DNA from 3 places in the Kluyvera sichuanensis genome. Region 2 is predicted to be linked to each of the others. Evidence: predicted binding sites of a transcription regulator. Region 2 holds the regulator's gene; each other region holds the start of a gene.
What was found. Region 2 encodes PurR, which represses purine synthesis genes. Its sites were predicted from a motif close to CANGCAAACGTTTGCNTG; they were not measured.
Positions count from the first base shown of each region.

Region 1: cvpA (colicin V production protein) is a predicted target of PurR. The motif match lies at 4,687-4,704, and genes of this name have one in related genera.
Region 3: glyA (serine hydroxymethyltransferase) is a predicted target of PurR. The motif match lies at 3,057-3,074, and genes of this name have one in related genera.

Region 1 is NZ_CP162271.1:2,243,001-2,253,274, reverse strand. Features, by position in the region: gene truA (tRNA pseudouridine(38-40) synthase TruA) at 1-668, shown strand, start outside; gene AB2B48_RS10945 (DedA family protein) at 694-1,353, shown strand; gene accD (acetyl-CoA carboxylase, carboxyltransferase subunit beta) at 1,549-2,463, shown strand; gene folC (bifunctional tetrahydrofolate synthase/dihydrofolate synthase) at 2,537-3,805, shown strand; gene dedD (cell division protein DedD) at 3,795-4,472, shown strand; gene cvpA (colicin V production protein) at 4,759-5,247, shown strand; gene purF (amidophosphoribosyltransferase) at 5,281-6,798, shown strand; gene AB2B48_RS10915 (glycoside hydrolase family 127 protein) at 6,872-8,839, opposite strand; gene AB2B48_RS10910 (MFS transporter) at 8,847-10,250, opposite strand.
Region 2 is NZ_CP162271.1:1,018,324-1,028,597, forward strand. Features, by position in the region: gene AB2B48_RS05080 (OFA family MFS transporter) at 1-837, opposite strand, end outside; gene AB2B48_RS05085 (PadR family transcriptional regulator) at 1,044-1,592, shown strand; gene cfa (cyclopropane fatty acyl phospholipid synthase) at 1,629-2,777, opposite strand; gene punC (purine nucleoside transporter PunC) at 3,075-4,268, opposite strand; gene punR (DNA-binding transcriptional activator PunR) at 4,382-5,293, shown strand; gene purR (HTH-type transcriptional repressor PurR) at 5,312-6,337, opposite strand; gene AB2B48_RS05110 (YnhF family membrane protein) at 6,632-6,721, shown strand; gene AB2B48_RS05115 (MFS transporter) at 6,882-8,048, shown strand; gene sodB (superoxide dismutase [Fe]) at 8,129-8,710, opposite strand; gene AB2B48_RS05125 (C40 family peptidase) at 8,834-9,655, opposite strand; gene AB2B48_RS05130 (Grx4 family monothiol glutaredoxin) at 9,999-10,274, shown strand, end outside.
Region 3 is NZ_CP162271.1:2,494,301-2,504,574, forward strand. Features, by position in the region: gene AB2B48_RS12195 (3-phenylpropionate MFS transporter) at 1-822, opposite strand, end outside; gene AB2B48_RS12200 (DoxX family protein) at 1,184-1,606, shown strand; gene glyA (serine hydroxymethyltransferase) at 1,687-2,940, opposite strand; gene hmpA (NO-inducible flavohemoprotein) at 3,271-4,461, shown strand; gene cadC (lysine decarboxylation/transport transcriptional activator CadC) at 4,596-6,101, shown strand; gene cadB (cadaverine/lysine antiporter) at 6,455-7,786, shown strand; gene cadA (lysine decarboxylase CadA) at 7,875-10,019, shown strand; gene dtpD (dipeptide permease DtpD) at 10,087-10,274, shown strand, end outside.

The sequences.
Region 1 (10,274 bases), 1.2 Mb from region 2:
AGCCTATCAACGTGTACTGCGCCGGGCGTACCGACGCTGGCGTTCACGGCACGGGTCAGGTGGTGCACTTTGAAACGCGCGCGCTGCGTAAAGACGCCGCATGGACGCTGGGTGTAAATGCGAATTTACCTGGTGACATCGCGGTACGTTGGGTGAAAGCTGTTCCCGACGATTTTCACGCGCGCTTTAGCGCGACGGCGCGCCGCTATCGCTACGTTATCTACAACCACCGGCTGCGTCCGGCGGTGTTGAGCCAGGGGGTGACCCATTATCACCAGCCGCTGGACGCGGAGCGGATGCACCGCGCCGCGCAAAGCCTGCTGGGCGAGAATGACTTCACCTCGTTTCGTGCGGTGCAGTGCCAGTCGCGTACGCCGTGGCGTAACGTTATGCATATCAACGTGACGCGCTATGGCAACTATATTGTGGTGGACATCAAAGCGAACGCCTTTGTGCACCACATGGTAAGGAATATTGTTGGCAGCCTGATGGAAGTTGGCGCAGGAAACCAGCCGGAGAGCTGGATTGCAGAACTGTTGGCGGCAAAAGACAGGACGCTTGCCGCCGCAACGGCAAAAGCGGAAGGGCTGTACCTGGTGGCGGTAGATTATCCCGCTCACTTTGCACTGCCCGCCGCGCCGATGGGCCCGCTTTTCCTGGCGGACTAACGAAGTCATTTAGGGCTAAGACAATATGGATCTCATCCGTTTTTTGATTGATTTCATCCTGCACATTGATGTGCACCTGGCGGAGCTGGTTGCGCAGTACGGCATCTGGGTCTACGCCATTCTGTTCCTGATCTTGTTCTGCGAAACGGGGCTGGTGGTCACGCCGTTCCTGCCGGGCGACTCGCTGCTGTTTGTTGCCGGTGCGCTGTCGGCGCTGCCAACCAACGATCTCAACGTCCACCTGATGGTGGTGCTGATGGTGATCGCGGCGATTGTCGGGGATGCGGTGAACTACACCATTGGGCGGCTGTTCGGTGAGAAGCTGTTTAGCAATCCGAACTCGAAGATCTTCCGTCGCAGCTACCTCGATAAGACCCATGCGTTCTACGATAAACACGGCGGAAAAACCATTATTCTGGCGCGATTTGTGCCTATCGTCAGAACATTTGCGCCATTTGTGGCGGGAATGGGCCATATGTCCTATCGTCATTTTGCTATCTACAACGTGACCGGTGGGCTGCTGTGGGTACTGTTGTTCACCTACGCGGGCTATCTGTTTGGCGATCTGCCGGTGGTTCAGGAAAACCTGAAGCTGCTGATTGTCGCTATCATTGTGCTGTCGATATTGCCGGGCGTGATTGAAGTGATTCGCCACCGTCGTAAGGCGGCAAAAGCGGCAAAATAAACCCTGCACGCGGGGCACGATTCAGCCGTGCCCTGTTACGACATGTTTCGCGGTTCGACCACTTTTTTATGCCAAGTTTCGGGCTGTTATGTTTTAATGTGCAACATTCATGGTCTATGAGGGGCAAAAGTGGCATTATGCGCGCCCCCTTATGGCAAAACTGGCATCGACCAGGTTCAGGCAGAAAGGTTATCAATGAGCTGGATTGAACGAATTAAAAGCAATATCACACCTACCCGCAAGGCGAGCATCCCGGAAGGGGTATGGACCAAGTGCGATAGCTGTGGTCAGGTTCTGTATCGCGCCGAGCTGGAGCGTAACCTCGAGGTTTGCCCGAAGTGCGATCATCACATGCGTATGTCAGCGCGTAATCGCCTGCATAGCCTGTTAGATGAAGGGTCCCTGGTAGAACTGGGAAGTGAGCTTGAGCCAAAAGACGTGCTGAAGTTCCGTGACTCTAAAAAATACAAAGATCGTCTGGCATCCGCTCAGAAAGAGACGGGTGAAAAAGATGCGCTGATCGTGATGAAAGGCACCCTGCACGGGATGCCGGTTGTCGGTGCGGCCTTTGAGTTCTCCTTTATGGGCGGCTCAATGGGTTCTGTTGTCGGTGCGCGTTTTGTCCGTGCCGTTGAACAGGCGCTGGAAGACAACTGCCCGCTGATCTGCTTCTCCGCTTCCGGCGGGGCGCGTATGCAGGAAGCGCTGATGTCTCTGATGCAGATGGCGAAAACCTCTGCGGCGCTGGCGAAAATGCAGGAACGCGGTTTACCGTATATCTCCGTGTTGACCGACCCAACCATGGGTGGCGTCTCCGCGAGCTTCGCGATGCTGGGCGACCTGAACATCGCTGAGCCAAAAGCGCTGATTGGCTTTGCTGGCCCGCGCGTAATCGAACAGACCGTTCGTGAGAAACTGCCACCGGGCTTCCAGCGCAGTGAGTTCCTCATCGAGAAGGGCGCTATCGACATGATCGTGCGCCGCCCGGAAATGCGTCTGAAGCTTGCTAGCATTCTGGCGAAGCTGATGAATCTCCCGGCACCGAACCCGGACGCGCCGCGCGAAAGCGTGGTGGTGCCACCGGTACCGGATCAGGAACCAGAGGCCTGATAATCCAAAGGGCAGGGCCGGGTGGCTCTGCCCTTTTTGCTTTTATTCACCGTTGTTGGATGTTGCGGGCACTATGGACAAAAATCTTATTCCTCAGGCCACGTCGCCCCTGGCTACGTGGCTTTCTTATCTGGAAAACCTCCACTCAAAAACCATCGACCTCGGCCTTGAACGTGTTAGCCGCGTTGCCGGTCAGTTAGACGTGCTGCAGCCTGCGCCGTTCGTCTTTACCGTCGCCGGAACCAACGGCAAAGGCACCACTTGTCGCACGCTGGAAACCATCCTGATGGCCGCAGGCTATAAGGTTGGCGTTTACAGTTCCCCGCATCTGGTGCGCTACACCGAACGCGTACGCGTTCAGGGCGCAGAGCTTGCCGAAAGCGCACATACCGCGTCATTTGCGGCGATTGAAGCCGGGCGTGGTGATACCTCACTGACCTATTTCGAATACGGCACGCTGTCGGCGCTGTGGTTGTTTAAGCAGGCAAAGCTTGACGTTGTTATCCTGGAAGTAGGCTTAGGCGGTCGTCTTGATGCCACTAACATCGTTGATGCTAACGTCGCCGTGGTAACCAGCATTGCGCTGGACCATACCGACTGGCTGGGGCCAGACCGTGAAAGCATTGGCCGCGAGAAAGCGGGCGTGTTCCGCGCTAATCGCCCTGCGGTGGTTGGTGAGCCGGATATGCCGCACACCATTGCCGATGTGGCCCATGAAAAGGGCGCACTGCTGCAGCAGCGTAACGTTGACTGGCGCTATACCGTCGAAGGCGATAGCTGGACCTTCAGTGACGCCCAGGGCGAACTGCGTAACCTGCCGTTGCCAAACGTGCCGCAGCCTAACGCCGCCACGGCGCTTGCCGCGCTGCGCGCCAGCGGGCTTGAGGTGAGTGAAGCGGTGATTCGTGAAGGCATCGCCAGCGCTATTCTGCCGGGCCGTTTCCAGACCCTCCAGCTTGAGCCACGCGTGATTCTTGATGTTGCACATAACCCGCACGCCGCGGCCTATCTTGCCGGGCGTCTCAAATCGTTGCCGAAAACTGGGCGAGTGCTGGCGGTTATTGGTATGCTGCATGATAAGGACATCGCCGGTACGCTGGCGTGTCTGGAGGACGTTGTGGATAGCTGGTACTGTGCGCCGCTCGAAGGACCTCGCGGCGCCACGGCGGAACAGCTGCGCGAGCATCTGCGCGCAGGGACCGTTTTTACCAGCGTCGTGCAGGCGTGGCATGCCGCCATGGCTGACGCAGCGCCTGAAGATACGGTGCTGGTGTGTGGTTCGTTCCACACGGTAGCGCATGTGATGGAAGCGTTGGACGCGGGGAGTGCCGGTGGCAAGTAAGTTTCAAAACCGTCTCGTCGGGACGATAGTATTAGTTGCGCTGGGGGTCATTGTGCTGCCAGGGCTGCTTGACGGGCAAAAAAAGCATTATCAGGATGAGTTCGCGGCGATTCCGCTGGTGCCAAAACCGGGGGACCGTGATGAACCTGATATGCTGCCGACGGCAACGCAGGCGCTGCCTGCTCAGCCGCCTGAAGGGGCGGCGGAAGAGGTGAGGGCAGGCGACGCGGCAGCGCCGTCGCTGGACTCCAGCCGTCTGGCCGTTAACGGCAACGGCGATCTTGAACAGATCCCGCCGGCCGCCGAACTGCCGAAGCCAAAACCAGTAGAAAAACCGAAACCAAAACCGCAGCCTGTTGCTGAACAGGTCGCGGCAACGACGCCACCGCCGAAAGCCGCGCCGGAAGAGAAACCGGCACCGGTAGGTAAAGCGTACGTGGTGCAGCTTGGAGCATTGAAGAATGCGGATAAGGTGAACGAAATTGTGGCGAGTCTGCGTGGTGCGGGATATCACGCCTACACGTCGCCTTCGACGCCCGTTCAGGGTAAAATCACCCGTATTCTGGTCGGCCCGGATGCCTCGAAAGATAAGCTGAAAGGTTCACTTGGTGAACTGAATCGGTTGTCGGGGCTCAGCGGCGTGGTGATGGGATATACGCCGAACTAAGGCGTAGGTTTTTTCCCCTCACCCCGGCCCTCTCCCCAGAGGGCGAGGGAGAAAGTCGGTGCCGGGCTTGTCGCCGTCTCCCAACGGTCCCCTCTCCCCTCAGGGGAGAGGGTTAGGGGGAGGGGGGCTGAACAACGCCGAAAACGACCAAAAAACGATGGCGTTGAATATTTTTTCAGCGCCATTTTTTATTTACGCCGGGGAAGGAAATCCCTACGCAAACGTTTTCTTTTTCTGTTAGAATGCGCCCGAACTGGATGACAGGGCGTAAAATCGTGGGACATATATGGTCTGGATTGATTACGCCATTATCGCGGTGCTGGGCTTATCTTGCTTGGTGAGCCTCATCCGCGGCTTTGTTCGTGAAGCATTATCGTTGGTAACATGGGGCTGTGCCTTCTACGTTGCCAGCCATTACTACACTGACCTGTCAGTCTGGTTTACGGGCTTTGAGGACGAACGGGTTCGAAATGGGATTGCTATTGCGGCGCTGTTCATCGCGACGCTCATCGTCGGCGCTATCGTCAACTTTGTGATAGGTCAGCTGGTGGAGAAGACCGGTCTGTCGGGTACAGACAGGGTATTGGGGATCTGCTTCGGCGCGCTACGTGGGGTGCTGATTATCGCCGCTATCTTGTTCTTCCTTGACACCTTTACCGGAATGTCCAAAAGCGATGACTGGCAGCACTCGCAGTTTATTCCCTATTTCTCGCCGGTTATCAGATGGTTTTTTGAATACCTTCAAAGCTCGTCAAGTTTCTTGCCCAAAGTATAAGCTTTGGGTCGTTGCTTAACGAGGAAAAGACGTATGTGCGGTATTGTCGGTATCGCCGGTGTCATGCCGGTAAACCAGTCGATTTATGATGCGCTAACGGTGCTGCAGCACCGTGGACAGGATGCCGCTGGCATCATCACCATTGATGCCAACAACTGCTTCCGCTTGCGTAAAGCGAACGGTCTGGTGAGCGATGTCTTTGAAGCCCGCCACATGCAGCGTATGCAGGGCAACATGGGTATTGGCCACGTGCGTTACCCAACGGCGGGCAGCTCCAGCGCCTCTGAGGCCCAGCCTTTTTACGTCAACTCCCCGTACGGCATTACGCTGGCGCATAACGGTAACCTGACCAATGCGCACGAGTTACGTCAAAAGCTGTTTGAAGAAAAACGCCGCCACATCAACACCACCTCCGATTCTGAAATCCTGCTCAATATCTTCGCGAGCGAGCTGGATAACTTCCGTCATTACCCGCTGGAAGCCGACAATATCTTCGCTGCTATCGCCGCAACCAACCGCCAGATTCGCGGTGCGTATGCCTGCGTCGCGATGATTATCGGCCACGGCATGGTGGCCTTCCGCGACCCGAACGGTATTCGTCCGCTGGTGCTGGGCAAGCGTGATATCGGCGACGGTCGCACCGAATATATGGTGGCCTCCGAAAGCGTGGCGCTGGACACCCTCGGCTTTGAATTCCTGCGCGACGTTGCGCCGGGCGAGGCGGTCTACATCACCGAAAACGGCCAGCTGTTCACCCGTCAGTGTGCAGACAACCCAGTGAGCAACCCGTGCCTGTTCGAATACGTCTACTTCGCGCGTCCAGACTCCTTTATCGACAAAATTTCCGTCTACAGCGCCCGTGTGAACATGGGTACTAAGCTCGGCGAGAAGATTGCGCGTGAATGGGAAGATCTGGATATCGACGTGGTGATTCCAATTCCGGAAACCTCCTGCGATATCGCGCTGGAAATTGCTCGTATTCTCGGTAAACCATACCGTCAGGGCTTTGTGAAAAACCGCTACGTGGGCCGTACCTTTATCATGCCGGGCCAGCAGCTGCGCCGTAAGTCCGTGCGTCGCAAGCTCAACGCTAACCGCGCTGAATTCCGCGATAAGAACGTGCTGCTGGTGGATGATTCCATCGTGCGTGGTACCACTTCTGAGCAGATTATTGAGATGGCGCGTGAAGCCGGGGCGAAGAAGGTTTATCTGGCCTCTGCGGCACCGGAAATTCGTTTCCCGAACGTCTACGGTATCGATATGCCAACCGCCACCGAACTGATTGCTCACGGGCGTGAAGTGGATGAGATTCGCCAGATCATCGGCGCCGACGGTCTTATCTTCCAGGATCTGGACGATCTGATTGACGCGGTTCGCGCGGAGAACCCGGATATTCAGCAGTTTGAATGCTCGGTATTCAACGGTGTGTACGTGACCAAAGATGTTGACCAGACCTATCTCGATTTCCTCGACTCTCTGCGCAATGACGACGCGAAAGCGGTACAGCTGCAGAATGAAGTGGAAAATTTAGAGATGCATAACGAAGGGTAAGTACGACGGTATTTTCCCGGCGTCGCTTTCGCTCGGCCGGGCTACGCACCCCACGTAGCCCGGCCGAGGCGTTTTACGCCTCGTCCACCCAAATCCGCATTTCGCCTTCGCCACGGTTGGCCCAGCTAAACCACGGGATAAAGGTTAACGTCTGCTTTTCCACCGCCGTCTGCCGATTATCAAAGCTGTAGAGCGGCTTGTCCTCCTGCGCGGTCAGCACGCGTAACCCTTCCGCCTGCAGCAGAATTTTACCCTTCAATACCCCCGCGCCCTGAATTTCACGGAAGGCACTCTCTTTTGGCAGCGACAGGTTATGCAGTTCGCTGCCGTTATCCGCTTCTTCCAGGCAGTAGACTAGCGGCCCGCGCTGAATGGCCACTTTGCCGGCTGCATGGCGTACCAGCGGGTTGGCGTAGACGCGGCGGATGGTCATCGGCAGGTGCAGCGTAATCACGTCACCTTCCTGCCACTCACGGTGCAGATGCAGGTAACCGTTGATCGTGTTACCCACCGCCGGCTGACCGTTGACCAGCACCTTCGGCGCTTCACACCACTCCGGCAGACGCAGCGCCAGGGTGTGTTCAACCGCTTGCGGATGCGCGAAACGAATGTTCACCTCTTCATCCCACGGGTAGTTGCCTTCGATTTTGAGCGCCAGCGTCTGCTCGTTCACCGTGAACTGCGCTTCGCTACCGGCGTAGAAGTTGATGAACAGCGCATCCGGGCGCGGAGTGAAAATGTAGTGACCGATGGCGACCAGCGTGCGCGCAATATTCGGCGGGCAGCAGGCGCAGCCGAACCAGCGCTGGCGAACCGGTTTAATGTGATCGTAGATATGATTATGGGGAATGCTTTTCGGGTGCGTCTCCAATGGGTTGACGTAGAAGAAGTGCTTACCGTCCAGCGCCATCCCGCCGAGCACCGTATTGTAGAACGCCCGTTCCATCACGTCGGCGTAATGGGCGTCTCCCTCCATTTCCAGCATCCGGCGGGCGAACATCATCAGGCCAATCGAGGCGCAGCTTTCACCATAGGCGGTGTCGTTCGGCAGGTCGTAATCGCTGGTAAAGGCTTCGCCAATTCCCTGCGAACCGATGCCGCCGGTGATATACATGCGGCGCTGCACCATGTTGTCCCAGATGCGCAGACAGGTCTGGCGCTTATCTTCGTCGTGGGTCATGCGGGCGATATGCGCCAGCCCGGTCATCAGATAGACCGAGCGGACGGCGTGGCCGACTGCTTCGTGCTGTTCGGATAGCGGCTTGTGCGCATGGGTGTACGATTTGTCTTTGATCATGCCCGGCCAGGCATCGCCCCAGCCCACCCAGTGGCGAGTGCCGCCGCGTTTTTCAAACTCAATATCGTAGTAGTACGGCTGCTGACCGCGCTCTTCAACGAAGAAGCGGGCCAGCGCCTGATAGCGCGGTTCTTTTGTAACTTCATACAGACGCATCAGCGCCAGTTCAATTTCCGGATGCCCCGGATAACCGCGCAGCTGGTTGGGGTTGGGGCCGAAAACCGTGTCGATGTGATCGGCAAAGCGACAGGAAATGTCGAGCAGGCGACGCTTGCCGGTGGCGTGGTAAAACGCCACCGCCGCTTCGAACAGGTGCCCGGCGCAGTAAAGCTCATGGCACTCTGCCACGTTGGTCCAACGTAAGCCCGGCTCTTTTACGGTATACCAGGTATTCAGATAACCATCTTCACACTGCGCCTGCGCCAGCAGTTCAATCACCTCATCGGCGGTCTTTTCCAGCTGGGCGTCAGGCTTCTGGCTGAGTGACCAGGCGACCGCTTCCAGCCATTTGGTGACGTCGCTGTCCTGAAAGACCATGCCATAAAAATCACCCTGTTCAAGACCGGCGGCAATGCGGTAGTTTGCCAGCGCGTGGCTCGGTTCCGCCTCCGGAAGATTGTCATTAAGCGCTTCCCATTGATAAGGGATAACCACGTCGCGGATGAGGCGCTGATATTCCCCTAAAAACGGGTCGGTAATGGTGATTCGGTTCAGATCGGCTTCAATCACATCAGACTGCATCATGTTTACCTCAGGAAATGTGTGAATGGCGTTGGTGAAGGTCGGTAGAAATACGGTTCATCATTGGGCCGTTAAGACGGCACTTCAGCAGGCACATGGCGAGCACGAAGTGGAATGCGGCTGGCACCAGGCTTTGCAGCAGGGTGATGCCATGGATAGACGCTGGCGTCTGGTTCCCAAGCCCCGGCTGATAGGCCACCATAATCAGGATCAGGCTGATAATGCCGCCGGAAGAGGCCCAGGAGAGCTTGATGAAAAAGAGGTTAAAGGCGAAGTTCATCCCGGAAGATCGCACGCCGGTTTTCCATTCGCCGTAGTCGTCGGCGAAGGCCATAATCGAGAAATGCAGCGGCAGGGTGAAGCCTTGAATCACGCTGTTAACCGCAATGCAGACCAGCCACAGCACCTGATACTGCGGGCCAACCGGGAGGAAGTACATGCCAATCCCGAACGCGACCAGCACCAGGTTAGTCCAGTAGTAGAGTCGCACCATATCAACGCGGCGAGAGAGCGGGTTGACGACGATCGCCCCGGCAATCCCGGAGATCGTGAGGATACCGAAGAACATCGACATGTACCCGGCACCGCCCTCAAGCGCGTAGGAGATGAAGTACATGTAGCCGCCGCCGCGAATACAGAGAATATTCACCAGCAGGAAAGACATGATCAGCATCATCAGCAACTGGTCATTTTTGCGCAGCCCAGCCAGGTGTTCGCGCAGGGTGAAGTTACCCGCCAGCGATAGCGGCACACGCTCTTTCACCCAGAAGAAGCACAGCAGGAACAGCACCATGCCGATGGTGCACAGTACGGTGACGCCATACTGATAACCCTTCGCCAGGTTGCCCTGACCAAAGAACTCCACCATCCACGGCAGGCCGACGGAGACGAGGAAACCGGCAATGCCGCTTAACACGAAGCGCCAGGACTGGCAGGACATCACCTGATCGTGGCGGTTAGTGATGGCATTAATCAGGGCGCAGTAAGGCACGTTGTTGGCGGTATAGCCGATGGAGAGCAGGAAGTAGGTGCCGAACGCCCACGCGATTTTCATGTTCGCGCTCATGTCCGGAACGGTAAAGGTCAGGATACCGATCACGCCAAGCGGTACGGCAGTCCACAGCTGCCACGGACGAAAGCGCCCCCAGCGGCTGCGGGTACGGTCGGCAATCACCCCCATTACGGGATCGGAAACGGCATCAAAGATACGCAGGGTAAAGAACATGGCGCCGACGATGGCCGGGCTTAACCCAAAAACGTCGGTGTAGAAAAAGAGTAAAAAGCCGCTAATCAAATCTGAGATGCAATGCCCACCGGCATCGCCTAATCCATAGCCTATCTTTTCGCGGGTAGAGAGCGTCTCTCCCGCATCAACGGTCTGTACATCAGTATCCAGGTTATCAGCAATGGTCATAACCAATCCTCGAACAGGGTGTGA
Region 2 (10,274 bases):
CACCCGCCCCAGCACGTTAAACAGCGCCAGTACGGAGACGGCGAGCGTGGCGGCGGCGGTTGACATCCCTATCATCAACCTGGCCAGCGGTGACGCGAGTGAAATGCACATCAGCCCGGCCACGGCGCCGCAGGTCAGCATGACCAGCATCAGATAGAAGTTGGGAGTGCACAGCATCTGCCGCCAGTTTTTGTCGGGGGAGACACCGCCCAGCTTTGTGCCCTGCGCTGCTTGCCAGCCTGCCGGCGTAAAGCCGTCCGGGCATTTTTCCATCACGAAAGCGCAGGCGCAGACGATGACCGCGAAGGTCAGGCCAATAATTTTAAAGGCGGCGAGAATACCCGCCTCAGCGGTAATCCACGCGGCAATGGGGGGGATAATAACCGAACTGATACCAAACAGCGCGGTGGTGATGCCGCCAACGAAGCCGCGTTTATCCGGGAAAAACTTGATTGAGGTACTGATGGTCGCCCCATAGACCATACCGAGGCCCAGGCCGGTGAGGATGCCATAGGCCCACACCAGATGGCTGACTTCGGTGGCATAACCGCAGAGGATCATGCCGCCGCCAAACATCAGACCGCCGATGAAAATCACCAGTTTCGGACCCAGCGTGTCGTTGATTTTACCGCCGGTAATCATGGTGATGGGGCCGACCGAGTTACAGACTACGAACACAATCGCCAGGTTTGCCGAACTGATTGTGCTGCCGTGCAGCCCGGAAAGGTACTCCGCCATCGGGGAGGCGAAAATGCTCCAGGCGTACATCGACCCGACGCAGAGGTTGATAAAGCAGCTGGCGGTGAGGATCCACCACCGTTTCCTTGAGTAATCCATTTTTCATCCTTAACCGTAATTTTGGTGTTCATTAACTAAATCAATATTTTATTAACAAGCTGACACGTTAAAGCAAACTGCTAACGACGCTAATCCACACTGATAAACATGTCAATGTTTACATGTTTGTTTTGACATGTTGATCAAAGCGGATATGACGGCGCGGCGTGGTATACTCAGCGGGGAAAAACATCAGGTAGGGCACAATGAAAGTTTTAACCTATGCCATTCTTGGCTTGTTAAACCGGACGGCGATGACCGGATATGACATCAGCAAAGCGTTTAACCATGAGTTAGCCAAATTCTGGCATGCCAAACACAGCCAGATTTATGGCGAGCTGAAGAGCATGTTTAACGAGGGGCTGGTGACTTACGATATTGAGATCAGCGGCGATATTCTGGAGAAGAAGAAGTACAGCATCACCGAGGCCGGGCATCAGGCGCTGATGCAGTGGCTGCATAAAGATGAGCCAATTGAGAAAACGGCAAAGGACGTGTTTCGGGTGCGGATGTACTTTTCCAGTTATCTGGATCTCACTACCCGTATCCATCTGCTGGAAAATCAGCGGATGCAGCACCTGGAGCGGCTTCACGTGCTGCAAAAAACCATGGAACAGTATCCGCAGGTGCCGCCGCTGGATAGCGATCGTTTTGGCGATTTTATCGTGTTGGAAGGGGCGATTGAACGTCAGGAAGGGATGCTGCGCTGGATAGACCGCTGCATTGGCTATTGCCGAAGCGGCGAAAGGGGATAAAAGCGTCTGCGCCAGTGCGGCGCAGACGTGAAGTGACTAGCGGGCGACGCGCAAACCGCTCTCGACGCCGCGGGAGAACATCACCTGCCAGAGCTGAATATCTCGCGCGCGGAAAGCACCCGCGCAGGCATTGAGATAGTAGCTAAACATGCGTTTGAATCGTTCAGAATAGTTGTCCGCGATTTCCGGCCAGCAGCCGAGGAAGCGTTCATGCCATGCCATCAACGTCGTATCGTAGTCAGCGCCAAAGTTGTGCCAGTCTTCCATCACAAAGTGAGGTTCGCTGGCGTGCGCAATCTGGCGTACTGAGGGTAAACAGCCATTCGGAAAGATGTATTTGTTGATCCAGGGATCGACATTATTGTCTGTTTTCTTCGAGCCGATAGTGTGCAGTAAAAACAGTCCGTCGGGTTTCAGATTTTTGTCGACGACGGAAAAATAGGTGTCATAGTTTTTCGGACCAACGTGCTCGAACATCCCGACGGAAACAATACGGTCAAACTGGTCGTTAAGGTCGCGGTAATCTTGCAGCAGGATCTCGACGTCCAGCCCCTCGCAGCGGGCCTGGGCCATTTTCTGCTGTTCCGCTGAAATGGTCACGCCCTTGACGGTGACGTCGTAGTTTCTGGCCATAAACGCTGCCAGACCGCCCCAGCCGCAGCCGATGTCCAGCACGCGCATTCCGGGTTTTAGCTGCAGTTTTTGGCAGATGAGATCGAGCTTAGCCTGCTGCGCCTCTTCCAGCGTCTGGGCATCTTTCCAGTAACCGCAGGAGTATTGCATATAGGGGTCGAGCATGCGGCTGAAGAGATCGTTGCCCAGGTCGTAATGTTCTTTACCGACCTGCCAGGCACGACGACGGCTTTGCAGATTAAACAGACGCGCGCCGGCAATGCGAAGCGTGTCTTTAATATGGTGAGGGAGTTGCGTTTCTAATCCGGCGCGCAGCACCTTGTCGAAGAAGATATCCAGACGATCGCATTCCCACCAACCGTCCATATAACTTTCGCCAAGACCCAGCGAACCTTCTTGTAACACACGTTTAAACAACCGAGGATTTCTGACTTGTATATCGCAGGGAGCATTGCCGTTTACTTCAATGCCTGCGCGGCCTAGCAGCTCGCTGACAATACGATACCAGTCGTCATCCGGTACACTAACTTCTTCTATACACGATGAGCTCATAGCTTCTCCATCCCGACCTGATGATCAGAACCTTAAAACAGCGTAGACGCTTTTTTTGGGTTTGTGAGAAATCTCACGAAATTCGTGAGCCTGCTATCCGACGTAGCACAGAGGAAGGGAAGAATCCCTTGCCGAAAGCCAATCCATGGTTCAACGGGAAGCTATCCTGCTCCCGCTTAATAAGTTCAATCTATATTATTTATGTGATGCGGATCCAGTATAGGACGCTAAGTTTGTTGATTCAACTAAAAATCTTAGCGCCCTAATCATTTCCTGGGATATTGATATGAGTGATGTTTAGGCGTGAGAAGTGGCGTGTTCTATTTCACGTTCAGCGCGACGAGCGGCGAGTTGCATCCAGTAGCCGACGCCTGCGAGCAGCACGGTCACCAGCATCACGCTGGTGGTGGTCAGCAGCGGCGTGGCAATCAATGTGGATACCGCAAGGCTTGCCAGGAAACAGAGCCCTAACTGCAGCGTGTTTTGTAATGCCGCAGCACGGCCTGTTGCCTGTGGGAATGGCTTCAGCGCCTGAGCGACGACGATCGGATAAATCGCGCCGTTGGCAATGGCCATCACGCAGAACGGAATCAGCAGGGCGGTCAACGAGGCGTTTTCTGCCAGACCCACGGCCCAGGTACCCACCACGCTCAGCGCGTAGATAACCAGCAGCCACGGCAGCATCTGGGCACCACGCCATTTTTGCAGCGCGGCGCGACAGCCGTAGCCGCCAATCAGGAAGGCGATGGTTTGCGGCACATAGCTCAGACCAATTACCGTTGGGCTGTAGCCCATCTCATGCAGGATAAACGGTGAACCGGTCAACCAGGCGAAAAAGCTCGCCGAGCAGGCGGCGTAAATCAGCACGTTGCCGCGATAGTCTTTACTGCGCAGCAGGCGCATAAAGGTCAGCTTTTCTTCGCTAGTGGCATTTTTTTTGTGCGCAGGCTTGAGGCGGAACGCCGGGAGCATCAGCACCAGGGTGATAATAAACAGCGTGGCGAAGATGGCCTGCCAGTCAAAGTGCGCCAGCAGCCAGCTACCCAGCAGCGGGGCGAGCGCCGGAGAGAGCCCAACCAGCGGCATGATAGTGGCAAAAATGCGGTTGGTGCGCTGAGCTGGATAGTAGTCGGTGACCATTGCCTGCCAGGTCACCGCCGCAGCGCAAACGCCGACGGCCTGCACAAAACGCAGGACCAGCAGCGTGGTGCCATCGCGCACCCACAGCATGCCAATGCAGCCAATAGCGAAAATGGTTAACCCGGACAGCAGAATCGGTTTGCGCCCGTAGCGGTCTGACAGCGGCCCCCAGAGGAGTTGCGCGACGGCAAAACCGGCCAGAAACAGGCTAAGACTCGCGCTGACGGCTGATGCCGGCGTTTGCAGGTCTTCCTGAATGGCGGCAAAGGCAGGGAGATACATATCGGTAGCCAGAAAGCCCAATACGCTCAGCCCCGCGAGCCAGACTAAAAATCCTTTCCCAGGTTGCATTAATTTCGCCCTTTTTATCATGAATAAACGATGCCGCTGAGTGTAGAGAGTGCATAACGGCTTGTGAAACGCTAATATTTGCGTCATGCATTCAAAAATTTTGCAGGCAGAAAATGTGGTCTGAATATTCACTGGAAGTGGTTGATGCGGTGGCGCGCAACGGTAGCTTTAGCGCCGCGGCTCAGGAACTGCACCGCGTGCCTTCTGCGGTCAGCTATACGGTACGCCAGCTGGAAGAGTGGCTGGCAGTTCCCCTGTTCGAACGGCGCCATCGCGACGTTGAGCTTACTCCCGCTGGCGCATGGTTTTTGAAGGAGGGGCGCTCTGTTATCAAAAAAATGCAGATCACTCGCCAACAGTGCCAGCAAATTGCTAACGGCTGGCGAGGGCAGTTGGCGATTGCCGTCGATAATATCGTGAAACCGCAGCGAACCCGGCAGTTGATTGTCGATTTCTATCGCCACTTTAGCGACGTGGAACTGATTGTTTATCAGGAAGTGTTTAATGGCGTCTGGGATGCGCTGGCCGATGGTCGCGTGGAGCTGGCGATTGGTGCCACTCAGGCGATTCCGGTTGGTGGCCGTTTCGCGTTTCGTGATATGGGGATGCTCAACTGGCACTGCGTAGTGGCGAGTACCCATCCGCTGGCGCAGATGGAAGGCCCGCTCAGTGATGATGTGTTGCGCAACTGGCCGTCACTGGTGCGCGAAGATACTTCGCGATCGCTGCCAAAGCGAACAACCTGGCTGCTCGATAACCAGAAGCGCGTGGTGGTGCCGGACTGGGCCTCATCGGAAACCTGTATCTCGGCGGGGCTTTGCGCGGCGATGGTGCCGGGGCATCTGGCGCAACCGTGGTTGGAAAGCGGGGCATGGGTGGCGCTACAGCTTGAAAACCCGTTCCCGGATGCCGCCTGTTGCCTGACCTGGCAGCAAAGCGAAGCGTCGCCGGCTTTAAGCTGGCTGCTGGAATATCTGGGGGATAGCGAGACGCTAAATGAAGAGTGGCTGCGGACACCCGAGTAGGGTGTCCGTGGGTAATGCTTAGCGGCGGTAGTCGCGGAACGGGCCGTCGGCCACGGAGCGACGTTCGATAAGACGCGGATGCACTTCAATCGACTGCGAGGTCTCGCGTTTGCTGACGATACGGTCCATCAGCATGTTAAACGCCGTCTCACCAAGCGAATCTTTCGGCTGGTGAATGGTCGTCAACGCCGGGGTGAAGAAACGCGAGTTGCGCACGTTATCATAACCGATCAGCGAAATGTCCTGCGGCACGCGCAGACCCATTTCATCTGCGGCGCACAGTGCGCCCATCGCCATGATGTCACCACCGCAGAAGATAGCAGTAGGGCGCGGCTGCTGCGACAGGATCTGCTGCATTGCGCGATAACCAGATTCGGGCTCGAAGTCACCCTGCACAATCCAGTTCTTCGGTACGTTGATCTGCGCTTCTTCCATCGCTTTCATAAAGCCGGCCAGACGGCCCGCGCCGGTGTTGCGCTCCAGTGGACCTGGGATCACACCGATATCGCGATGACCACGCTCAACCAGGTAACGACCGGCGGTATAGCCGCCTTCAAAGGCGTTATCGATGACCGAGTCGGTGAAGTCTGCTTTAGCCTCGCCCCAGTCCATCACCACCATCGGAATGTGACGGTACTCTTCGAGCATCGTCAGTAGGGATTCCGGATACTCGGAGCACATGACCAGCAGGCCATCCACGCGCTTTTGCGCCATCATCGACAGGTAGGCGCGCTGTTTTTCCAGGTTATTCCAGGCGTTGCCCAGAATCAGGGTATAACCTTTCTCAAAGCAGTTTTTCTCAACGGCTTCGATAATTTCGGCAAAGTAGGCCGCTTCGCTGCTGGTTGCCAGCAAACCAATCGATTTGGTGTGGTTCACCTTCAGGCTGCGGGCAACGGCGCTCGGAGAGTAGTGCAACTCTTTGATCGCCGCCCAAACGGCTTCACGCGTCTCCTCGGCGACAAAACGCGTTTTGTTAATTACATGTGATACGGTTGTAGTGGAAACGTTTGCGCGCTTCGCTACATCTTTAATAGTTGCCATTCCATCTCACTCCAGACCCTGGCCTGCCCCTGATAAAATCGAAAGGAAAACGTTTGCCTTCACACACCCTGACGCAATTTTGTGGATTGCGATTCGCCGGGAAAACGATACAGGACGACAGGAGGGGGTCAATGGCCGGTACGCTTATAAATAAGCGTCGAATTTTGACTTATCCTGACGCAAAGTGGAAGAGTAAAAACCAACATCCTGCTAAATCTGTGAAGATTTTTGCGCAATACTGTGCAAAAATGAGTTAGCTCAGTTTTGCTGTAGCGATAAAAAGGAGAAAAGTTGATGAGTACCGAACTTAAGATGTCACTCACCACCACCGTCATTACCCTTGCGCTGATCGTTGCCGCAAGTTTGACTGCTGTACTGCATTAATTCCTCTGCGAGGGGGCGCCCGCTCCCTCCTGTCTGATTGTTACCCGTTTAGCAATAATCTTTTGCTGTTTTGTACACTTCTGTTTTTATGTGATTGATGTCATGCTTTTGCCCATTATCGACATGCCGCGTCTGTTGTGCGGCCAACCGGAGCATTTGCATGAAAATTAACTTTCCCTTACTGGCGTTAGCCATCGGGGCCTTTGGCATCGGGACTACCGAATTCTCGCCAATGGGGCTCCTGCCGGTGATCGCAAAAGGCGTGGACGTCTCCATTCCCGCAGCCGGGATGCTGATCAGCGCCTATGCCGTAGGGGTGATGGTTGGTGCGCCGCTGATGACGCTGCTGCTTTCACATCGTGCCCGCCGTAACGCCCTGATCTTCCTGATGGCGATTTTTACCCTCGGTAACGTATTGTCGGCGATGGCGCCGGACTACACCACGCTGATGCTGTCGCGGATTATTACCAGCCTTAACCACGGCGCGTTCTTCGGCCTGGGTTCCGTTGTCGCCGCCAGCGTGGTGCCGAAGCATAAGCAGGCCAGCGCCGTGGCGACCATGTTTATGGGGTTGACGATTGCCAATATCGGCGGGGTGCCGGCGGCAACCTGGCTTGGTGAAACCATCGGCTGGCGGATGTCGTTCCTGGCAACGGCAGGCCTTGGCATTATTGCCATCCTGGGGCTGTGGTTCTCTCTGCCGAAGGGCGGGGCGGGTGAAAAACCGGACGTGAAGCGCGAACTGTCGGTGCTGGTGCGTCCGCAGGTGCTGTCGGCGCTGCTGACCACCGTACTGGGTGCGGGAGCGATGTTTACGCTCTATACCTATATTTCACCGGTGCTGCGGATGATAACTCACGCCACGCCAGCGTTTATTACGCTGATGCTGGTGTTGATTGGCGTCGGCTTCTCAATCGGTAACTACCTCGGCGGCAAATTCGCAGACCGTTCGGTGAGCGGAACGCTGAAGGGCTTCCTGCTGCTGCTGATGGCAATCATGCTGGCGATTCCGTTCCTTGCGCAAACGCAGGTAGGCGCGGCCTTCAGTATGGTGGTGTGGGGGGCTGCAACCTTCGCGGTGGTGCCACCGCTGCAAATGCGCGTGATGCGCGTGGCGCACGAAGCACCGGGTCTTTCTTCCTCGGTGAATATCGGGGCGTTCAATCTGGGTAACGCACTGGGTGCGGTCGCGGGCGGAGCAGTGATCTCCGGTGGTCTGGGTTACAGCTTTGTACCGGTGATGGGGGCGATTGTTGCCGCGCTGGCGCTGCTGGTGGTATTCCTGAGCGGTCGTTCACGCGGTGAAGAGGCGCTGGCCAGCCAATAAAAACAAAAACGCAGAAGGGAAACCTTCTGCGTGATACGAGATAACCCGGCGGAGCGTGGCGATGCCGGGTTATTTTTTGCTTACGCTGCCAGATTCTCAGCCACAAACGCCCAGTTCACCAGAGCCCAGAAGTGCTCCAGATAGTTTGGACGCGCATTGCGGTAGTCGATGTAGTAAGCGTGTTCCCACACGTCAACGGTCAGCAGTGGCTTCGCGTCGGTGGTCAGCGGGGTTGCCGCGTTAGACGTTGAAACGATAGCCAGGGAACCATCCGCCTTCTTCACAAGCCAGGTCCAGCCCGCACCGAAGTTTTTCACTGCGGCATCGGTGAACTGTGCTTTGAATTCAGCGAAGGAACCAAAGGATTTAGCGATCGCATCAGCGACGGCACCGGTTGGTTCGCCACCGGCATTAGGTGCCAGGCAGTTCCAGTAGAAGGTGTGGTTCCAGACCTGCGCTGCGTTGTTGAACACGCCGCCTTCAGAGGTACGGACGATCTCTTCCAGCGTTTTGCCTTCAAACGCCGTACCTTTGATCAGGTTGTTCAGGTTAGTGACATAGGTCTGGTGGTGTTTGCCGTAATGATACTCCAGGGTTTCCACGGAAATGTGTGGAACAAGAGCGTCTTTGGCATACGGTAATGCAGGTAATTCGAACGACATTGCTACTCTCCTTTATTATATTTGTACACTCAATAACCATGTATTAAGTATGGATAGAGTAGCAAATTAAAAGGTGAGATAAAAGATAAGCTTACCCCGTTTATTAACAAACGGGGTAAGTGATTAACGAATTGTCTTTGGTGTCACAACGCGGCGGGCGCCGACGTAGTGCCGGACCCAATAGTCTTCGCTCAGCGACGTTATCTGGATGTCCTGACCGGTACGCGGGGACTGAATAAATTTGCCGTTGCCGACGTACACGCCAACGTGATCGGCTGTACCGCGGCCCTGGGTGCGGAAGAATACCAGATCGCCGCTTTCCAGTTCGCCACGTTCAACCGGACGCGCATCGCGCAGGTGATACATTTCGTTGGCAGTACGTGGAATGCGGATGTTGACCAGATCTTTATAAGCGTAATAGACCAAACCGCTGCAGTCGAAGCCGGTGCGTGGGGAGTTGCCACCCCAGCGATAAGGTTTCCCTAACTGACCCATCAGCTTATTCATCGCGGTTTTCTGTACTTTCTGCACGCGAACTTTGTGCGCGGCGGCGATGGTCGTGGGTTGGGTTTCTACAGGAGCGGTGGTACAGCGTTTCTTGTACCCTTTGCGGACTTTACAGGTCGTGGTGACGCTGGCGGTTTTGACCGCGCTGCTTTTCACGTGGGTTTTAGCGGAGGCTGTTTTCGATTTGCTGGAGGCTGGAGCAACTTTTTTCGCTACGGCTGGCGTGGTTTTCTTCTTAGCGGCAACCGGAGTGGATTTTTTCTTAGCGTTAGATTTATTGTCCGCGTTCTTTTTCTTGCGTTCACTGTTTTTTACAGGAAGCGACTTTTGCGCCGTTGGGGTTTTGGCATGCCCTGTAGCATGCGCCAACGGCGTGAAGGATAACGATGTAAACAGCAATGCACAGAGCGTGAACGACCATTTTTTTATCTGCGCCACTGAACAACCCTCTGAGTAAGATGCAGGCCAAATGTCCTTGCCTGGGTATGGTTTACAAAACCCAACGATTCTAATCCATAAAAACACGAAATGTTAATAGTGTTTTTAAGGATAAAACGTTGTTTCGTTAGCAACTGCAAAAAAAAACATCATTTGATACATAATGAGTCAAATAATGAGCAAGCTTTTCATCAGCCTGCCGATAAACTCATATTTATAAAGCAACTTAACGCTTCAGACGATAAAATAGTAATGCGTGAACAAAATGTTATTTTCTGTTCAGGCTCTGAAACGTTACAATGTCAGACTACTGCCGTAAAAAGAAGTTTGAGGAAGCAAGATAATGAGCGAGACAATTGAAAAAATTCAGCGCCAGATCGCTGAAAACCCGATCCTGCTGTACATGAAAGGTTCCCCGAAACTGCCGAGCTGCGGTTTCTCTGCCCAGGCCGTTCAGGCACTGTCTGCGTGCGGTGAGCGCTTTGCTTATGTCGACATCCTGCAGAACCCGGATATCCGTGCCGAGCTGCCGAAATATGCAAACTGGCCGACCTTCCCACAGCTGTGGGTTGACGGCGAACTGGTTGGCGGCTGCGACATCATCATTGAAATGTACCAG
Region 3 (10,274 bases), 1.5 Mb from region 2:
GGCCGACAGCAGCAGCAGATCCCGGGCGCTAAAGCGACGGAATACCTTTTTACTCAGCGCAAAGGTGACCACTTCGGCCACTACGCCCAACGACCACAGATAGCCAATAGCCGACGCTGAGTACCCCGCCCCTTCCCAGAAGATAGCGCTGAAACCGTAATAGGCGGCATGTGCCCCCTGAAGCAGGCTCACACAGGCAAGAAAGCGCCAGTTTTGCGTCATTAAGGAACGCCAGGCCGGCCAGCCAACGCTCTCCTGATGGCGGGATTCACCGAGCGGCATCACCGACGGTTTCAGCAACATCCCCAGCAGCATTGACGCGACGCCAAGACTCAGCATCACCAGGATGACGTGGTAATCGAACAGGCTCACCAGCTTACCGGTCAGCGCGGAACCAATCACGAAAGCAATGGAGCCCCACAGGCGCACCCGGCCGTAGTCCATGGTTATCTGTTTTTGCCAGGTGTTCGCCAGTGCATCGGTTAGCGGCACCAGCGGCGAGAAGAACAGGTTGAAACCGATCATCACCACCATCAACCAGGCAACCTGCGTACCCGCCCAGAACGCGGCGGCGAACAGCAGCGTCATCAGCGCCAGAATGCGCAGCACGCTTATCAAGCGCGAAGGATCGCTCACCCGCGGCGCTATCAGCAGGCTGCCGAGAAAACGGGCGACCAGCCCCGCCCCTAACAGTAGACCGATAGTTTCGGGCGACAGCCCAGCGCCTTTGAGCCAGACGCTCCAGAAGGGAAGAAAAATGCCGTAGCTAAAGAAATAGGTGAAGTAACTGAGCGCCAGCCAGCGCGTGGAGTGCAAAACCATGGGTCCTCCCGTTTTGGAGCCCCTAGTCTAATGACTCAACCCACATTCTGAAGAGCACTACTCCTCACATTAACGAGATAATTGTGATGGACATCACCTTTAGCTGTTTTTACGTCAGTCATCCGTCCGCACAAACGGTTACCGCGCTCGCTTCTCGCAGCCCCCCCAACAAGAGCGCACAGAAAAGCGACGAACTTCGTATTAGAAATATTCATATAACCGGGCATCAAAGCGGGGTTATCGTCCTGCCATGGTGCGGTACGTACGTTACAGCCATAAGACTGATTTATGTGCGCGCGGTGGCAGGGAGCAACATTGTGTATTACGTTTAAATCACACGTACTTACACCATGGAATGACCATGAACGCTCTCCGTTATCTCGACTTTGGCGCATCGCGCGACCTGCTGTTGCTGATTGCGCGTATCGCTATCGTGCTGCTGTTTATTCTCTCCGGCTATCCCAAAATGCTTCACTACGATGGAACGGTGCAGTACATGGCATCCATCGGCACGCCAATGCCTGCGCTGGCGGCCATCATTGCCATTCTGATGGAAGTGCCGGCCGTTATTCTGGTGATTCTGGGCTTCTTTACCCGTCCACTGGCGGTGATTTTTATTTTCTACACTCTGGGGACGGCGGTGATTGGTCACCACTTCTGGAACATGACCGGCGATGCGGTGATGCCTAACATGATTAACTTCTACAAGAACATCAGCATTTCAGGCGCATTCCTGCTGTTGGCGATTGTCGGGCCGGGGAAAATTTCTCTGGATCGGCGCTAAGTATTGCCCGATGGCGCGACGCTTATCGGGCATAAAAAAAGGCCGCTTGCGCGGCCTTTTTTGCATCTTACGGTTAGCGATTACGCGTAAACCGGGAAGCGAGCGCAGATATCCAGTACTTTCGCTTTGACGCTTTCGATAACGGACTCATCGTTGATGTTGTCCAGCACGTCACACATCCAGCCAGCCAGCTCCTTCACTTCCGCTTCTTTGAAGCCGCGACGAGTGACAGCCGGGGAACCGATACGGATACCGGAAGTCACGAACGGGCTCTTCGGATCGTTTGGCACGCTGTTTTTGTTCACGGTGATGTTCGCACGACCCAGAGCGGCGTCTGCTTCTTTACCGGTCAGGTTTTTATCAACCAGATCCAGCAGGAACAGGTGGTTTTCAGTACCGCCGGAAACCACTTTGTAGCCACGGTTCAGGAACACTTCCACCATCGCTTTGGCGTTTTTAGCAACCTGCTGCTGGTAAACCTTGAACTCTGGCTCCATCGCTTCTTTCAGCGCAACCGCTTTACCAGCGATAACGTGCATCAGAGGGCCACCCTGCGCGCTTGGGAACACCGCGGAGTTCAGTTTTTTGTACAGCTCTTCACTACCGTCTTTCGCCAGGATCAGGCCACCGCGTGGACCCGCCAGGGTTTTGTGAGTGGTGGTGGTCACAACGTGAGCGTGTGGAACCGGGTTCGGATAAACGCCTGCGGCAATCAGACCGGCAACGTGCGCCATGTCGACGAACAGGTAAGCACCGATGCTGTCTGCGATTTCACGCATTTTTGCCCAGTCTACAACGCCGGAGTATGCGGAGAAGCCACCGATGATCATTTTCGGTTTGTGGGTCTGAGCCAGCTTAGCCATCTCGTCGTAGTCAATTTTACCGGACTCATCAATGCCGTAAGGGATGATGTTGTACAGTTTACCGGAGAAGTTAACCGGGGAGCCGTGAGTCAGGTGGCCGCCCTGCGCCAGGTTCATACCCAGAACGGTATCGCCCGGCTGCAGCAGCGCGGTGTAGACCGCGAAGTTAGCCTGAGAGCCAGAGTGCGGCTGTACGTTAGCGTAGTCTGCGCCGAACAGTTCTTTCGCGCGGTCAATCGCCAGTTGTTCAACGATATCAACGTATTCGCAACCGCCGTAGTAGCGTTTGCCTGGGTAACCTTCAGCGTATTTGTTGGTCAGCTGAGAACCCTGCGCCTGCATCACGCGAGGGCTGGTGTAGTTTTCGGAGGCGATCAGTTCGATGTGCTCTTCCTGACGTACTTTTTCCTGCTCCATAGCCTGCCACAGTTCGGCATCATAATCGGCAATGTTCATTTCACGCTTTAACATCCGCATCTCCTGACTCAGCTAACAATTAAATTTTGGCCTGAAAAGGCAGTCCAATTGGACAACGGCCAACAGTATAACTGATTAGTTCTGCGATAACAGGTCTTGACAAACGAAATTACGCAAACGTTTCCCTCCGCGCCGCACAAGGGATTGAGGAATAAAGGGCTGAGGCAGGGAAACGGATTTCTTTTCAGGATTGTGATGTGAATAATTCATGTTGTAACCGCAATGGTGCATTCTTTCAAAGAACCATTTACAAAACAGGGGTATTTTTATAAGATGCATTTAACATGCAACATTAGATAACATTGATTGAAAGGAAGACCTGCCATGCTTGACGCTCAAACCATCGCCACCGTAAAAGCCACTATCCCCCTGCTGGTTGAAACCGGCCCGAAGCTCACCGCCCACTTTTATGATCGGATGTTCACCCACAATCCGGAGCTGAAAGAGATTTTCAATATGAGCAACCAGCGTAACGGCGACCAGCGTGAAGCGCTGTTTAACGCCATTGCCGCTTACGCCAGCAATATTGAAAACCTGCCCGCGCTGCTGCCAGCGGTAGAGAAAATCGCCCAGAAGCACACCAGCTTCCAGATCAAACCAGAGCAGTACAACATTGTGGGCTCGCACCTGCTGGCGACGCTGGATGAGATGTTTAGTCCAGGCCAGGAAGTGCTGGATGCCTGGGGCAAGGCCTATGGTGTGCTGGCGGGCGTGTTTATTAACCGTGAAGCTGAGATTTATCAGGATAACGCCAATAAAACCGGCGGCTGGGAAGGCACCCGTGCGTTCCGCATCGTCAAAAAGACCCCGCGTAGCGATCTGATTACCAGCTTCGAGATGGAGCCGGTAGATGGTCAGCCGGTGGCCGATTATCAGCCGGGCCAGTATCTGGCGGTGTGGCTGAAGCCTGAAGACTTCGAGTATCAGGAGATTCGTCAATACTCGCTGACCCGCAAGCCGGACGGTAAAGGCTATCGCATTGCCGTGAAACGTGAAAACGGCGGCCAGGTCTCCAGTTGGCTGCATAACGCGGCAAAAGAAGGCGATGTGGTCTATCTGGCCGCGCCTGCCGGTGATTTCTTCCTTAACGTCACCCCGCAAACCCCGGTTACGCTGATCTCCGGTGGCGTGGGGCAAACGCCGATGCTGGCCATGCTGGATACGCTGTCAAAAAACCGCCATCCGGCACAGGTGAACTGGTTCCACGCGGCGGAAAATGGCAGCGTTCACGCCTTTGCAGATGAGGTGAAAACGCTGGGTAGCGCGCTGCCGAACTTCACCTCACACCTGTGGTATCGCACCCCGACCGACGCAGACCGCCAGTCCGGCGCGTTCGACAGCGAAGGGCTGATGGCGCTTTCAGCGCTTGCCGATAAGCTGCAGGATCCGCAGATGCAGTTCTACCTGTGCGGCCCGGTGGCCTTTATGCAGCATGCGGCAAAACAACTCGTTGAGCTTGGCGTCAACACCGACAGCATCCACTACGAATGCTTCGGCCCACATAAAGTCCTGTAATCTTTTCTTTCCAGGCGGGTAGGAAACTCCCCGCCTTCCCGCCTTTCTTCGCTCGTCCCGGTCAAAAAATAGGATAGTGAGCTGTGTTATCATTACTCACTTATCTATTTCTTTTCCTTTGGTGATTCATTTTTATGCAACAACCGTTTGTGCGCGTTGGGGAATGGCTCGTCACGCCTTCAGTGAATCAAATAAGCCGCCCTGGACGCCAGCTCACTCTGGAACCTCGATTAATCGATCTGCTGATGTATTTTGCCCACCACCCAGGGGAAGTGCTCAGCCGCGACGAGCTTATTGATAACATCTGGATGCGGAATATTGTGACCAGCCATGTGGTCACGCAAAGTATTTCTGAACTGCGTAAATCGCTGCGCGACGGTGGTGATAGTCACGCCGAATACATTATTACCGTGCCCAAACGCGGCTACCAGCTTACGGCCCCGGTCACCTGGCTTAGCGAATCTGAAATAGGCGATGAAGCCGATGAGATAAAGCCTACCACCGCCCTTAATAGCACGCCGGTCACGCCCGCGCGTGTCGCCGCTGTAGAGCCCAAACCACGCCGCTGGTTCGCCAACTTCTGGACCCAATGCGCCTTTTTACTCTCGCTTGGCGTGCTGATTGCCATGGTCCTGTTGAGCGTGGTGCGCCCGCATCCGCAGGTCACGCGTGCACATCTGCTGCTGAACCCGCGCGATATTGACGTTCGCTTTGAACCGGGATCCTCCTGTAATAACTGGGCCTCGCAGCAGTCTTATGCCATCGGCCTCGGCACGCTGATTACCACCTCGCTGAACACCTATTCCACCTTTATGGTTCACGACAAAACCAACTATAACGTCAATGAACCGAGCAGCTCCGGGAAGACGCTGACCATCAGCTTTGTGAATCAGCGCCACTACCGCGCCCAGCAGTGCTTTATGTCGGTGCTGCTTATCGACAACGCCGACGGCTCAACCATGCTCGATAAGCGCTATTTTGTCACTGATAGCAACCTGGTCTCTATCCAGGGCGATCTGTTCGATAGCCTCTCCAGCGCACTGGCCCAGCCGTGGCCAGAGGGGATGCAAAAGGAACTGACCCGGCTGAAGCTGCCGGAAACGCAGTCACTGGCGCAGTTTTACCAGGCACTGCAGCTGGTTTCTGTCGGCGATGCGCCGTCGTTAAATAAGGCCAGCACGCTACTGACAAACATTACTAAATCCTCACCTCATTTTGCCTATGCCTATGCGCAAAAGGCGATGGTGGATGTTTTACGCCAGTCGCAGCAGCCTTTTGATAACCAGCAACTGGCCGCGCTGAATGAAGAATTAACGCGCGTAGAACAAATGCCGGATATTCAGAACAGCGCCATACTGTATCGAATTAAAGCTATCGACTATTTAAGCCACGGTAGTATCGATAACGCCTTCGAGGCGGTGAATAAAAGCATTGAAATTGAGATGTCATGGCTTAACTACGTGCTGCTGGGTAAAGTTTACGAAATGAAAGGCGAGAGTCGTCTGGCGGCTGATGCCTATATTACGGCCTTTAATTTACGTCCGGGTGAGAACACGCTGTACTGGATTCAAAACGGTGTATTCCAGACCTCGATTGAAAAAATAGTCCCGTATTTGCAGTCTTTTTTAGCTAAAGAGTAATCGTTAGCCTAATAACCCGATTATCATGGTTAAATAATCGCCCTCAAAATGTAATATTGATGTTGTCGCAAGGTGTTATTTGTTACTTTGTGACAACATCAACCCTCTTAAAATACCACCACCTAACCAATTGTAATTAGTCACTATTTATCTTTTCCTGATATAAAGTTTTTATCCTGACGTGTTACGTTAAAAAGGTAAAGACCTCATTTTTTCTATGTTTGTTTTTACTTCACCTTTACTTTAGGACTTCTCTTAGCCTGCTCAGTAATAATTGCCGTCAGTTGGTCGGGTCATTCGTCATTTCTCATCTCGCGATCCGGTCCTAAAAATACTGTTCAGGAGAAACGAACATGAGTTCTGCCAAAAAGATCGGGCTATTTGCCTGTACCGGCGTTGTTGCCGGGAATATGATGGGGAGCGGTATCGCATTATTACCCGCGAACCTCGCCAGCATCGGTGGTATTGCCATTTGGGGCTGGGTTATTTCTATTATTGGTGCCATGTCACTGGCTTACGTTTACGCTCGACTGGCAACCAAGAACCCACAGCAGGGTGGCCCCATTGCGTACGCTGGTGAATTATCTCCCGCTTTCGGCTTCCAGACCGGCGTCCTTTATTACCATGCCAACTGGATCGGTAACCTGGCCATCGGTATTACCGCCGTCTCTTATTTATCCACCTACTTCCCGGTATTAAACGACCCGATTCCTGCCGGTATCGCGTGTATCGCCATCGTGTGGCTGTTCACCTTTATCAACATGCTGGGCGGTACCTGGGTGAGCCGTCTGACCACTATCGGCCTGTTCCTGGTGCTGATCCCGGTTGTACTGACCGCCGTGGTGGGCTGGCACTGGTTTGACATGGCGACCTACCACGCCAACTGGAACACCTCTACCACGACCGATCCACACGCGGTGATTAAAAGTATTCTGCTGTGCCTGTGGGCGTTCGTCGGCGTGGAATCTGCCGCAGTGAGCACCGGCATGGTGAAAAACCCGAAACGTACCGTACCCATGGCAACCATGCTCGGTACCGCGCTGGCCGGTATCGTTTATATCGCTGCCACTCAGGTTATCTCCGGGATGTATCCCGCTTCCGTGATGGCCTCTTCCGGTGCGCCGTTTGCCGTCAGCGCCTCAACCATTCTGGGTAGCTGGGCCGCACCGCTGGTTTCCGCCTTCACCGCCTTTGCGTGCCTGACTTCTCTGGGCTCCTGGATGATGCTGGTAGGTCAGGCGGGTGTGCGTGCCGCCAACGACGGTAACTTCCCGAAAGTGTATGGCGAACTCGATAAAAACGGCATTCCTAAAAAAGGTCTGCTGTTAGCTGGCCTGAAAATGACCGGTCTGATGATCATCATCACCGTGATGAACTCCAACGGCGGTAAAGCTTCTGACCTGTTCGGTGAACTGACCGGTATCGCCGTGCTGCTGACCATGCTGCCTTACTTCTACTCCTGCGTTGACCTGATTCGCTTCGAAGGCATCAACGTTCGTAACTTCGTCAGCCTTATCTGCTCCGTGCTGGGCTGTGCGTTCTGCTTCATCGCGTTGATGGGTGCAAGCTCCTTCGAACTGTCCGGTACCTTCATCGTCAGCCTCGTTATCCTGATGTTCTACGGTCGCAAAATGCACCAGCGTCAGCATAACGACGACGAAAACAACACGGCTCAAGCGCTGTAATCATCCCCTAATTTCTCTAAAGGCTCCTCCTTCACCTGCCACATCGTGGCGGGAGGGGCCTTCTTTATCCGGAAACATGACTATGACTATGAACGTTATTGCTATCATGAACCACATGGGCGTCTATTTTAAAGAAGAGCCTATTCGTGAGCTTCACCGCGCGCTGGAAGGCCTGAACTTCCGCATCGTTTACCCGAATGACCGTGAAGACCTGCTGAAGCTGATTGAAAATAATGCCAATCTCTGCGGCGTGATCTTTGACTGGGATAAGTACAACCTTGAGCTGTGCGAAGAGATCAGCGCGCTGAACGAGTACATGCCGGTTTACGCTTTTGCCAACAGCTACTCCACGCTGGACGTCAGCCTGAATGACCTGCGCATGCAGGTTCGCTTCTTCGAATACGCCCTGGGCGCTGCGGCTGACATTGCGGCGAAAATCCGCCAGAGCACCGACGAATACATCGACGCCATTCTGCCACCGCTGACCAAAGCGCTGTTCAAATACGTGCGTGAAGGCAAATACACCTTCTGTACTCCAGGCCACATGGGCGGCACCGCCTTCCAGAAAAGTCCGGTCGGCAGCATTTTCCATGATTTCTTCGGCCCTAACGCCATGAAGTCAGACATCTCCATCTCCGTTTCCGAGCTGGGCTCTCTGCTGGACCACTCCGGCCCGCACAAAGAAGCTGAAGAGTATATCGCCCGCGTCTTTAACGCCGAGCGCAGCTACATGGTGACCAACGGTACCTCTACGGCGAACAAAATCGTTGGCATGTATTCCGCACCGGCGGGCAGCACCGTGCTTATCGACCGTAACTGCCATAAATCACTGACGCATCTGATGATGATGAGCAATATTACGCCGATCTACTTCCGCCCAACCCGTAACGCTTACGGTATTCTCGGCGGTATTCCGCAGAGCGAATTCCAGCGCGCGACCATTGAAAAGCGCGTGAAAGCCACGCCTAACGCCACCTGGCCGGTGCATGCGGTGATCACCAACTCCACCTATGATGGTCTGCTGTACAACACCGACTACATCAAGAAGACGCTGGATGTGAAATCCATCCACTTCGACTCTGCCTGGGTGCCTTACACCAACTTCTCGCCAATCTATGCGGGTAAATGTGGGATGAGCGGCGACCGCGTTGAAGGCAAAGTGATTTATGAAACCCAGTCCACGCACAAACTGCTGGCGGCGTTCTCTCAGGCATCAATGATCCACGTGAAGGGCGACATCAACGAAGAGACCTTCAACGAAGCCTACATGATGCACACCACCACCTCTCCGCACTACGGCATCGTCGCCTCCACTGAAACCGCCGCGGCGATGATGAAAGGCAATGCCGGTAAGCGTCTGATTAACGGCTCTATCGAGCGGGCAATCAAGTTCCGTAAAGAGATCAAACGACTGAAAGGCGAATCCGAAGGCTGGTTCTTTGACGTCTGGCAGCCGGAGCACATCGACGGCCCTGACTGCTGGCCGCTGCGTTCTGACAGCGCATGGCACGGTTTCAAAAATATCGACAACGAACATATGTACCTCGACCCGATCAAAGTCACCATCCTGACTCCGGGCATGAAAAAAGACGGTACCATGGACGACTTCGGTATTCCGGCGAGCCTGGTTGCCAAATACCTCGACGAGCGCGGCATTATTGTTGAGAAAACCGGTCCTTATAACCTGCTGTTCCTTTTCAGCATCGGTATTGATAAAACCAAAGCGCTGAGCCTGCTGCGCGCGCTGACCGAGTTCAAACGCGCCTTTGACCTGAACCTGCGGGTGAAAAATATTCTGCCTTCGTTGTACCAGGAAGCGCCTGAATTCTATGAAAACATGCGTATTCAGGAGCTGGCGCAGAGCATCCATAAATTGGTTGAGCACCACAACCTGCCGGACCTGATGTTCCGCGCGTTTGAAGTGCTGCCAGCTATGGAAATCACCCCGTACGAAGCGTTCCAGAAAGAGCTGCACGGCGAAACGGAAGAGGTCTATCTGGATGATGTGGTTGGTCGCATCAACGCCAACATGATCCTGCCGTACCCTCCTGGTGTGCCGCTGGTTATGCCGGGCGAGATGATCACCGAAGAGAGCCGTCCGGTGCTGGAGTTCCTGCAGATGCTGTGTGAAATCGGCGCGCATTACCCAGGCTTCGAAACCGACATCCACGGCGCCTACCGTCAGGCGGATGGTCGCTACACGGTTAAAGTGCTGAAAGACGCTAAAAAATAATTAAAACAACAGAGGGAAGCGGCTTGTCGCTTCCCTTTTTCGTGCATCCACACAGCAAGGAATCGACATGAAAACACCCTCACAACCGCGCGCGATCTACTACATCGTGGCGATTCAAATCTGGGAATATTTCAGCTTCTATGGCATGCGTGCCCTGCTCATCCTTTACCTTACCCACCAGCTTGGTTTCAACGACAGCCACGCTATCGACCTGTTCAGCGCCTACGCGTCGCTGGTCTATGTCACCCCTATTCT